DNA from 3 places in the Thalassobacillus hwangdonensis genome. Region 1 is predicted to be linked to each of the others. Evidence: riboswitches for the same ligand, from Rfam matches in the RefSeq annotation. Region 1 holds a riboswitch; each other region holds the start of a gene.
The links. A riboswitch is a leader RNA that binds a small molecule or an ion and turns the genes downstream of it on or off. The one in region 1 is predicted to bind S-adenosylmethionine.
Positions count from the first base shown of each region.

Region 1 (3,276 bases):
CGGCGATGTTACCAGCTTGATCGATAATGATCGTGCTAGGAACTCCTTCACATTCATATGCTTTATAGAAGGTGCCATCGTTATCTACGAGACTAAGTTGATTAAGGAATTTCTGAGAAAATTTGCTGCCTTCCTCCATTGCTCTTTCTCTTGAAGCCGCATTGATGGCAATCAATTTAACCTTGTTTGAATCCATCGAACCATGAAGTTGTTCTTTTTGGGGAAGGTCTCTGGAACAATCAGGGCACCAGGAAGCCCAAAATGTCAGCACGACAACCTTGCCGGCGTAATCGTCCAGACAGTGAGGCTGTCCTGACTCTATTTCAGGTAAACAAAATGACGGTGCTTTTTTCATCTTAATTCTCCCCTTACAAGAAGTAGTTGACGGTTGTTTCATCCCATGCTAACATATTTCTTAATCGAATAGCGACATCTGAACTTATCCAGAGAGGCGGAGGGACTGGCCCTACGAAGCCCAGCAACCGGTTTGGAAACAAACACGGTGCTAATTCCAGCAAAGCGATCATAAAGTGATCAGCTTTGGAAGATGAGAGAAGCAGTGACGGAACCCGAATCTCTTCTCTTTGAAGAGATTTTTTTAATGCTTTCATATCATTTGCGTGGGAAATTTCGAGACGTTTGTAAGAGTTTGGGCGACAGGGAAGGACTCGCTTTCCTGTGGGGGAACTGGCAAGCCTCCTCAGGCTACGCCTTCCGGGGTCTTGCCTAGCTCCTTCTCCCACTGGAGTCTCGTCCTTTCCCGCCCACCTATGCACGATTAACTTATTTCTCGAAATAACTAATTTAATCAACTCTCATCAAAGAAATTCGTAATTAAAATTGATTTGGAGGTTTTGAGAAATCACCTAATCATATGGTGGATGAAAGAACGTTGAGACTCCTGCGGGAATTGCAAGACTGGCTAGACCCCACAGGGCATAGCCCGAGGAGGCTTGCCGTCTTCCCCGCGGAAAGCGAGACGTTCTTTCACCCACCAGTAATATCTCAAAACAATATTTATTTGCAAAAATTATTGACAGAAGATTTAAAACGATGCTACAATTCAATTTAGTCACTTAAGTGAGATAAAGCATTAACGAGTTAATACGATAATTGAATAAAATCTCTTATCCAGAGAGGCGGAGGGACTGGCCCGATGAAGCCCGGCAACCGACAAGCTGTTACAGCTTGGAAAGGTGCCAAATCCTGCAGAGTATAAAAGACTCTGACAGATGAGAGAACAGAACCTTATGTTTTACGATGCCTTTCTGTTCTCCTGAACAGAAAGGCATTTTTTAGTTTTAGGAGGTCATTCGAACATGATTACCATCAAAGGGTTATCAAAGGTTTTTCAAAGTCGGGATCACCAGGTGAAAGCAGTCGACAACTTGGACCTGACCATTGAAAAAGGAGAAATATTCGGTGTGATCGGTTATAGTGGTGCCGGAAAAAGTACATTCATCCGCCTATTGAACCGTCTGGAAGAACCGAGCGGTGGTCAAGTGACCATTGAAAATCAGGAAATTACCGGGCTGAGTAAGAAAGCACTTAGACTTACAAGACAGGAAATAGGGATGATCTTTCAGCACTTTCACTTGCTATGGTCAAGAACAGTAAAAGATAATATCGCCTTTCCATTGGAAATAGCAGGGATGCCCAAAGAGGAACGACATGCACGAGTACAGGAACTGATTGAACTCGTCGGCTTAAGTGGCAGGGAAAATGCCTACCCTTCTCAGTTGAGTGGCGGACAAAAGCAGCGCGTGGGGATAGCGAGAGCACTGGCAAATAATCCGAAAGTATTGTTATGCGATGAAGCGACATCTGCGCTTGATCCCGAAACCACCGATTCCATTCTGGATTTGCTGGTGGATATCAATAAGAAATTAGGATTGACGATTATCCTGATTACCCATGAAATGCATGTCATACGGAAGATATGTCACCGCGTGGCAGTAATGGAAGATGGGAAAGTTGTGGAGCAAGGAGATGTGCTGGATGTTTTTCTCCATCCGGAAAAGCCCGTCACACGAAAATTCGTAGATCAGGTGATGGGAGATACAGAGCAAGCGCATTCACTGGAGTTGATTCATCAGAACTATGCTTCCGGCAAAATTCTCAAGCTTCATTTTGTCGGTGAAAACACGAACCAGGCGCTGATCACCGAGCTTGCCAGGAACTTCACGGTCGATATCAATATTCTTCACGGGAAGATCACCCAGACACAAAAAGGAGCGTATGGCACATTAATCGTCCATGTTACCGGAGATTCAGAGGAAACCGACCGTGCCATCGCATACATCAAAGAAACATCTGTAGAAGTAGAGGTGAACCCGAATGCTTGAAAACCTATTCCCAAACGTGAAGGTCGAGGATCTCATTACAGCGACGAATGAAACAATGTACATGACACTTGTTTCACTTCTGGGAACACTGATATTCGGAATCTTGCTTGGTCTTACTCTATATCTGTCCTCACCAGGTGGGCTTTGGCAGAACAAAGTCATCAATGGTATTACAGCATCCATTGTCAATGTATTCCGTGCCATCCCGTTTATTATCCTGATCCTTCTTTTGTTTCCGTTCACCGATTTTCTGATGGGTACGATCCGAGGGCCAAAAGGAGCTATACCTGCCCTGATCATTGGTGCAGCTCCTTTTTACGGACGATTGGTTGAAATCGCCTTGAAGGAAATCGATAAAGGAGTATTAGAAGCTGCCAAAGCAATGGGTGCTAAGACATCCACAATCATTTTCAAGGTGTTATTGAAGGAATCGATGCCTGCACTCGTTTCTGGTCTTACAGTAACAGCCATTGCATTAATCGGATATACCGCTGTTGCAGGAATTATCGGTGCCGGGGGGTTAGGAGATTTCGCTTATTTCTATGGATTCCAACGGAGCGACTTCGATATCGTGTTTGTTGCAACGGTACTCATTGTAATCATCGTATTCATTTTCCAATTCATCGGGGATTTCATCTCCAGAAAATTGGATAAAAGATAAATCATATTTATAAAGGGGAGTTAGAAATGAAAAAAACGTTAAGCTTGATTGTAGGAAGTCTGTTGATTTTAGTATTGGCTGCTTGTGGAAGTTCCGATGGCGATTCAGATGAACTTGTCGTAGGTGCGACAAGTGTTCCTCACTCCGAGGTATTGGAAGAGGCAAAACCATTGCTTGAAGAAGAAGGCATCAACCTGAAAATCGAAACATACCAGGATTATGTCCTGCCCAACAAAGACTTGGATTCTGGTGAAATTGATGCGAACTACT
Region 1 is NZ_JBHTKL010000005.1:1,092,691-1,095,966, forward strand. Features, by position in the region: gene ACFQ2J_RS14885 (TlpA family protein disulfide reductase) at 1-355, opposite strand, end outside; SAM riboswitch class I at 437-554, shown strand; SAM riboswitch class I at 1,125-1,239, shown strand; gene ACFQ2J_RS14890 (methionine ABC transporter ATP-binding protein) at 1,320-2,345, shown strand; gene ACFQ2J_RS14895 (methionine ABC transporter permease) at 2,338-3,006, shown strand; gene ACFQ2J_RS14900 (MetQ/NlpA family ABC transporter substrate-binding protein) at 3,033-3,276, shown strand, end outside.

Region 2 (3,276 bases), 990 kb from region 1:
CCCTGCCATCGCCGATGCTCCGACGAGTCCGATCGTTGCGATCGTCAAGTTCAAAATGAGTGAACTTAACGCTTCTGGCACAAGCACCCTAAATACGATCTGCCATGGAGTCGCTCCCATCGCTTCCGCTGCCTCCACGACACCTGGCTTCACTTCAAGCAGGCTGCTTTCCACGAGCCTTGCAATGTATGGGCCTGCAAAGAATACGAGCGGAACGACTGCCGCTGATGTACCAATCGTTGTTCCGACAATCAACCGCGTAATCGGCAGAATTGCCACCAGCAGAATGATGAATGGAATCGAACGGAAAAAGTTGACGATAGCGTTCAGTACATTGAAAAGCGGACGGTTATGTAGCAGTCCGTTCGGCCTTGTCACGACGAGCGCAATCCCAAGTGGAAGTCCGATCAATGTTGCGAATAATAATGAGAAGCCTACCATTGCCAAAGTTTCATTGGTAGCTTCAAGGATTTTCGGCCAAAACTCTCTCAAATCAACCTGCATCTGCAACTACCTCCTTCACTGCCACCGAGGATTGGATAAAATGGATGGCCCTCAGAATTTCAGCATCTTCTCCTTGAAGTTCGACAATCAGATTGCCGAATGGGACCCCCTGCAGTTCCGTAATCTGTCCATAAAGCACATTCACATCGACATCGAAATTCTTGGCTGTTTTCGACAGAATCGGTTCCCCCGCTGTTTCCCTGAGAAAAGTTACCCGGTAAACGTGGCGTCCTCCTGCTCTACCTTCCACCTGCTTAAGGATCGAGGCTGGAATGTCATCCTGCATGACAGTGCGAACGAAGTTTTTCGTAGTCGGATGTTCAGGATTGGAAAAGACATCGAAAATTGTTCCCTGCTCGATTACTTTCCCATTTTCCATCACCGCAACCTTGTCACACACCTCTTTGATCACCTGCATTTCATGCGTAATCATCAAAATGGTTATGTTGTACTGATCCCTGACTCTTTTCAATAAATCCAGGATGGACTTCGTCGTCTGCGGATCCAGTGCAGAAGTTGCTTCATCGCAAAGCAGAATTTCAGGAGAAGTGGTCAATGCCCTTGCGATACCAACCCGCTGCTTTTGTCCTCCAGACAACTGGTCAGGATACTGTTTCGCTTTATCCTCCAATCCGACAAACTCAAGAATTTCCGTAACCCGCGCTTCAATCTCCTTTTTAGGAACCTTCGCAAGTGACAATGGGAACGCAACGTTCTGATAGACGGTCTTCGACTCCAATAAGTTGAAATGCTGAAAAATCATCCCGATCTTTCTCCGCACCTTCCTAAGTTCTGGTTTAGGTAAGGCAGCTAAATTACGCCCATCAACGAGCACTTTCCCATCACTTGGTGCCTCAATCAGATTGACGAGCCGGATCAAGGTGCTTTTACCAGCACCACTGAAACCTATGACACCGAAGATTTCCCCTTTTTCGATTCTCAGATCTACGTGATCGACAGCCCTCAATTCCTTGCCATCGTTCTCGTACACCTTACTGACATCCTCAAAGTGGATCATGCTGTACACTCCTTTCAAATAAACGAAAAGAACCCCTCTTCCTGAAAAACAAGAAGAGGGGTCCATAATGATCTATGTACCGTCTCTTCTCATCTTTCAAGTGCATACGCACTCGCTGGAATTGGCACAGTTTTTCATGGTACACCATGAAATCCGCTGCCGAGGTATCAAAGGGCCAGTCCCTCCACCTCTCTGGATAAGAAGATTGATTGCTATTCGTTTTTTAATGTTGATGCTAATACTAATACACCTGAATAAACGGTGTCAATAAAAATTTTCAAAATATTTTCGTGCATTTTCGCTATTCCCTGTCTTTACTGCCTTTGCTTGACGCTTTCATTTTTTATCCACAAAATTACGCACATTACCTGTTGATGACTCATTATTCACATGTTATTCCACACTGCAAACAGTTTATCCACAAAAATTATCCACATATCAACAGGTAGTTTCTCTATTTGGTATAGGAATTTATGTTCGCTACTATATCTATTTGGCTTATCCTCAACTTACTAACAACCTGTGGATATTATTTTACACAAAAAAACCTTTCCTGACATGTGGATCATCTCCACTTCAGGAAAGGTTACTTACTTAAAAATCATCTTGGGCGGCTAACGTGACGGTTACTTGCTGCTGTTCACCGTTCCGGTAGAATGTTACGGTCATTTCGTCGCCGACTTTCGTTTCTGCATATAAATGTTTTCTCAGTTCGATGATGTTCTGGATCGGTTCTCCATCCAATTCCGTGATGACATCGAGCTCTTTCAACCCTGCTTTAGCTGCTGGGGATAATGGTTCAATGGAGCGGATATAGACCCCACCTTGGACTTCTTCAGGTAGCTTGAGCGTTTCCTCCCATTCACGGCTAGGTACATCTGTCAGTGAATAAGCCTCCACACCGAGGAATGGACGAGTCACTTTCCCTTGTGTCTCCAGCTCATTAATGATCGGTTTCGCTTCGTCGATCGGGATGGCAAATCCAATTCCTTCAACCGCTGATCTAGCGATTTTCATCGAGTTGATTCCAATCAGCTGTCCTTTGATATTGATCAAGGCACCACCACTGTTCCCTGGGTTGATAGCCGCATCCGTCTGAATGACATCTGCCTGCCAGTCGGGCTGACCATCTCCGTTGAAATCCTGAGGAATTGCTCGCTGTTTACCACTGATGACCCCTTTTGTAACCGATCCAGAAAATTGCAGGCCTAGGGGGTTTCCAATCGCAATCGCGGGTTCCCCAACCTTAATTTTGTCGGATGAACCGAGATCGATTACCTTTTCCACTTTATCAGCCGGCATCTTCAATACGGCAAGGTCGGTGAACAAGTCTCCGCCAATCAATTCCGCTTTAACCCGTTCTTCGTTGGAAAGGACAACTTCAATTTCATCAGCCCCATCGATCACGTGGTTGTTGGTGACCACATATGCGGTATCCCCATCTTTTTTGTAAATGACACCGGATCCAGTACCAGCTTCTCCTTGCTCTTCCTGCTGCCAAAAGCTGGACTGAGACTGCATATTGACAACACCGACTACCGCTGGACTGACTTCCTCGACAACCTCGGTCACCTGTGTATTCACATCGACTTGTATGTTCTGTTCTGCACCTGTCAGTGCTTCATCCTCATCGACCAAGCCGCTTTCATCATCAGGTATCGTGATGTCATAAGGAAGCATGTTCGATTGAATCAAAGCAGGAAGTGCAAGCAGCACCAGCACGGCCCCTAAAATGATTCCCACGATGGTTGGCA
Region 2 is NZ_JBHTKL010000005.1:105,765-109,040, reverse strand. Features, by position in the region: gene ACFQ2J_RS09720 (methionine ABC transporter permease) at 1-504, opposite strand, end outside; gene ACFQ2J_RS09715 (methionine ABC transporter ATP-binding protein) at 494-1,522, opposite strand; SAM riboswitch class I at 1,609-1,725, opposite strand; gene ACFQ2J_RS09710 (S1C family serine protease) at 2,117-3,276, opposite strand, start outside.
Region 2: it holds a riboswitch for S-adenosylmethionine, as region 1 does, so the genes downstream of both, ACFQ2J_RS09715 (methionine ABC transporter ATP-binding protein) here and ACFQ2J_RS14890 (methionine ABC transporter ATP-binding protein) in region 1, are expected to answer to the same signal.

Region 3 (3,276 bases), on a different contig from region 1:
TGCTCAAGCTGCTTGTCATCCGCCATCCGTCCACCCCCTCCACATAGAACTCGATTCTCTGAATTTTATGTGAAAGAAGTGGCGGCTATGCTTGCCACGGAATAAAATTTTCAGGGCTTAAATCAGCATGTTGCTCATAATATAAAAGGAGACCTTTTTAAGGTCCCCTGTCATTGATCATTCGGAATGTCGCAACTGTCGTCCGTGCATACGCCGGTTGCTTCATTATCGGATGACACCGTTTCAAACACGGGCTGTTGCTGTTCTTCGTCCCATGCTTTGCTCAGTGCATTTTTGAAGACATCGACCGGTTGTGCGCCAGAAACCGCGTACTTCCGGTTGATGACAAAGAATGGAACACCTTGTACGCCGATGGTGCGGGCTTCAGCTTCGTCTTTACGGACAGAATCGGTATAACGTTCGCTAGCTAACACCTCTCTGACTTCTGCTTCGTCCAGACCTGCATCCAGAGCCAGCTCCGTAAGTGTGTCATGGTCTCCCATGTTCTTGGCTTCTGTGAAGTAGGCGTGGAAGAAGCGCTCGTGTACTTCTTTTTCAACACCTTTGTCTTTAGCAAGGTGAGTGAGACGGTGGGCATCGAGTGTGTTGGTTGGGATGACATCATCAAATCGGAAATCGAGTCCTACACCTTTTGCCTGCTCCACCATGTTGTCACACATCTGCTTCGCTTGTTCAATGCTTGTGCCATACTTGCTCGCTAATCGTTCATACATGACAGATTCGGTGTTCTTTTCTGCACCAGGATCCAGTTCGAAGCTTTTGAATTCGATTTCGACTTGATTCTTTCCTTCGAAATCAGCTAAAGCTGCTTCTAGACGACGCTTACCTATATAACAAAATGGACATACAATATCGGACCAGATTTCAATTTTCATATGGGACACCTCTTTTGATTTTTTACATAAACTTGCTGTCAGTTTAACACGGAAGAGGGGGTGGGGCTTAACGATACGCTTGATGTGCCTATTTATCTCAAATTCTAAGCTTTGGGCTTTACAGGACTGTTGAAGGCATGTATAATTCCAATTAAATATTAAAAATACAACATAAACTTCTTATCCAGAGAGGCGGAGGGACTGGCCCTTTGATGCCCGGCAACCATCGGATCGATCGCGATCTGAACGGTGCCAATTCCTGCAGGAACCTAGTGATTCCTGAGAGATGAGAGGATCGTAAGCATACATTTACGACCCCCTTTCTTATGGATAAGAAAGGGGGTTCTTTCGTATAGAAAGAGCGCCACGATCTCTCGGAAAGAAGTGGAGTTTGTAGCGAAAGGAAGATGTAAGATGGCAACAGCGATTTTTGCAGCAGGGTGCTTCTGGGGAGTGGAAGCATGGTTTGAACGAATTGATGGCGTAGTGGAAACGAAGGTTGGATACACAGGTGGGAAGGTGGACCGACCTTATTATGAACTCGTAAAAACAGGGAAGACCGGTCATGCTGAGTCAATCAAAATCGACTATGATGCTTCCGTGATTTCTTATCAACAGCTGGTGGATGCGTTCTTCGAGTGTCATGACCCGACCTCGAAGAATCGCCAGGGCGAAGATGTAGGATCACAATATCGATCCGTCATTTTCTATCTGGATGAGAGTCAGCGTTATATTGCAGAGGAAAAAATCAAGCAATGGAATGAAAAAGGTGTATTCAAAAAATCGATCGTTACAGAGGTGGCGCAGGCAGGAACCTTTTACGATGCGGAGGAATACCACCAAAAATACTTGCAGAAGAACGGATCTGCTGCTTGTGGAATCGTGTGATGGCTACCCATCACACGATTTTTTTGAATATAGATAAAGCCCATCTGATTTTTTCGATTCAGGCCAACCACGAAAGGCGAAGGTATTCGATAGAATCCAGCCTTCATAGGTTCGTAAATTCTCCTGCAGTTGAATCATTCCACCAGTATAGAGGTAACAATATAAGAAGTCATACGTATCTAATGATTCGGTGAGGAAGTTTTTCCTTAAAATGACCAGGTTGTCCTGTGGCTGTAGCAGCAGTCGTAACTTCATATAAAGGTATGGAACCGGAGACGTTTCATAGGCTGTGATCCTAGTGTCAGGGAAAGCTTTTGCAAAAGCGAATGCTACTGTTCCCCAGCCAGCCCCGAGTTCAGCGATGCTCGCTGGCTTCACCTCTTTTGTATAAGCCAACACCTTTTTGATGGTCCGGCGTGATGTCGGTGTGGGACCGATCCCATTTTTCCAGGTGTATAGTAAAAGAGAAACAAGTGTCAATGTCGTGAATAGCAGGACGAAAAGGGGTAAAATGATATCAAGGATTGCAATCACCTCTAAAGGAAAGGATGGATCCTCCATGCAGATGGTCCACACAATGGAAGAATTGGAACATACTATCCATCATCATACGATGGCGCTCGTCTACATATCAAGACCGAACTGTTCTGTATGTCATGCATTGCTGCCCCAGGTGGAATTGCTGCTTGAAAGCTATCCTGAAGTGAAAGCTGTGCATGCCGACGCGGATGAAATTCCGGAAGTCGCGGGTGCTTTTTCGATTTTTACCGTCCCGGTCATCATGGTCTTTCTTGAGGGTAAGGAAATGTTCAGGGAAGCACGGTTTGTGCCGATGGAATCATTGGAGCGACAATTAAGCAAAATTTATAATGCGATACTATAAGTGTCTTTTGGCAGGGGGTCATTCGACCTAATTCTTTTAGGTGGATACTCCCCTTTTCGTGTCGAATTGCAGACTTTTTTGACGATTGCTATATAATTGGTAGCAAAGTGAAGGAAAGGGGAATATTCGTGGGAGAACTGAACGTAATAAAAAACGATACACAGCTTGCATTAGCAAAGAACAATTCTACGAGTATCCGTCTGCTTGAAGAAGGTGACGGAACGGAAATCATGAAACAGACGATCAATAAGGACAAGATGTTCTACGTCTATCCAAATGATGACCCGAATACCCTTGAATTCTTTTATATCTTATCAGGTGAAATTGAGTGGGATGAGGACGGAAAGCGGGTAAAGCTTGGACCGAATGATTCCTATTCTACCAGAGGATTGAAAAAGCCCGTACTGTTTGAAACGATTACGGACGTCACCTATTTGTGGTTCACGACTGCACCGATTTTCCATCAGATCAGTAAGAGCATGGCGGACTTATGGGAGTTCATCCAGATGGTCGACAGCGAGCAGAAGTTTGCGTATGACCACAGTGAACGGGTGGCGAAATATAGTATTAAAATTGCGAAAAAGCTGGAGTTTGGTCCAAAGCGACTGC
Region 3 is NZ_JBHTKL010000006.1:204,347-207,622, reverse strand. Features, by position in the region: gene ACFQ2J_RS16565 (hypothetical protein) at 1-26, opposite strand, end outside; gene ACFQ2J_RS16560 (DsbA family oxidoreductase) at 171-896, opposite strand; SAM riboswitch class I at 1,074-1,189, shown strand; gene msrA (peptide-methionine (S)-S-oxide reductase MsrA) at 1,311-1,784, shown strand; gene ACFQ2J_RS16550 (hypothetical protein) at 1,788-2,345, opposite strand; gene ACFQ2J_RS16545 (thioredoxin family protein) at 2,344-2,667, shown strand; gene ACFQ2J_RS16540 (HD domain-containing phosphohydrolase) at 2,796-3,276, shown strand, end outside.
Region 3: it holds a riboswitch for S-adenosylmethionine, as region 1 does, so the genes downstream of both, msrA (peptide-methionine (S)-S-oxide reductase MsrA) here and ACFQ2J_RS14890 (methionine ABC transporter ATP-binding protein) in region 1, are expected to answer to the same signal.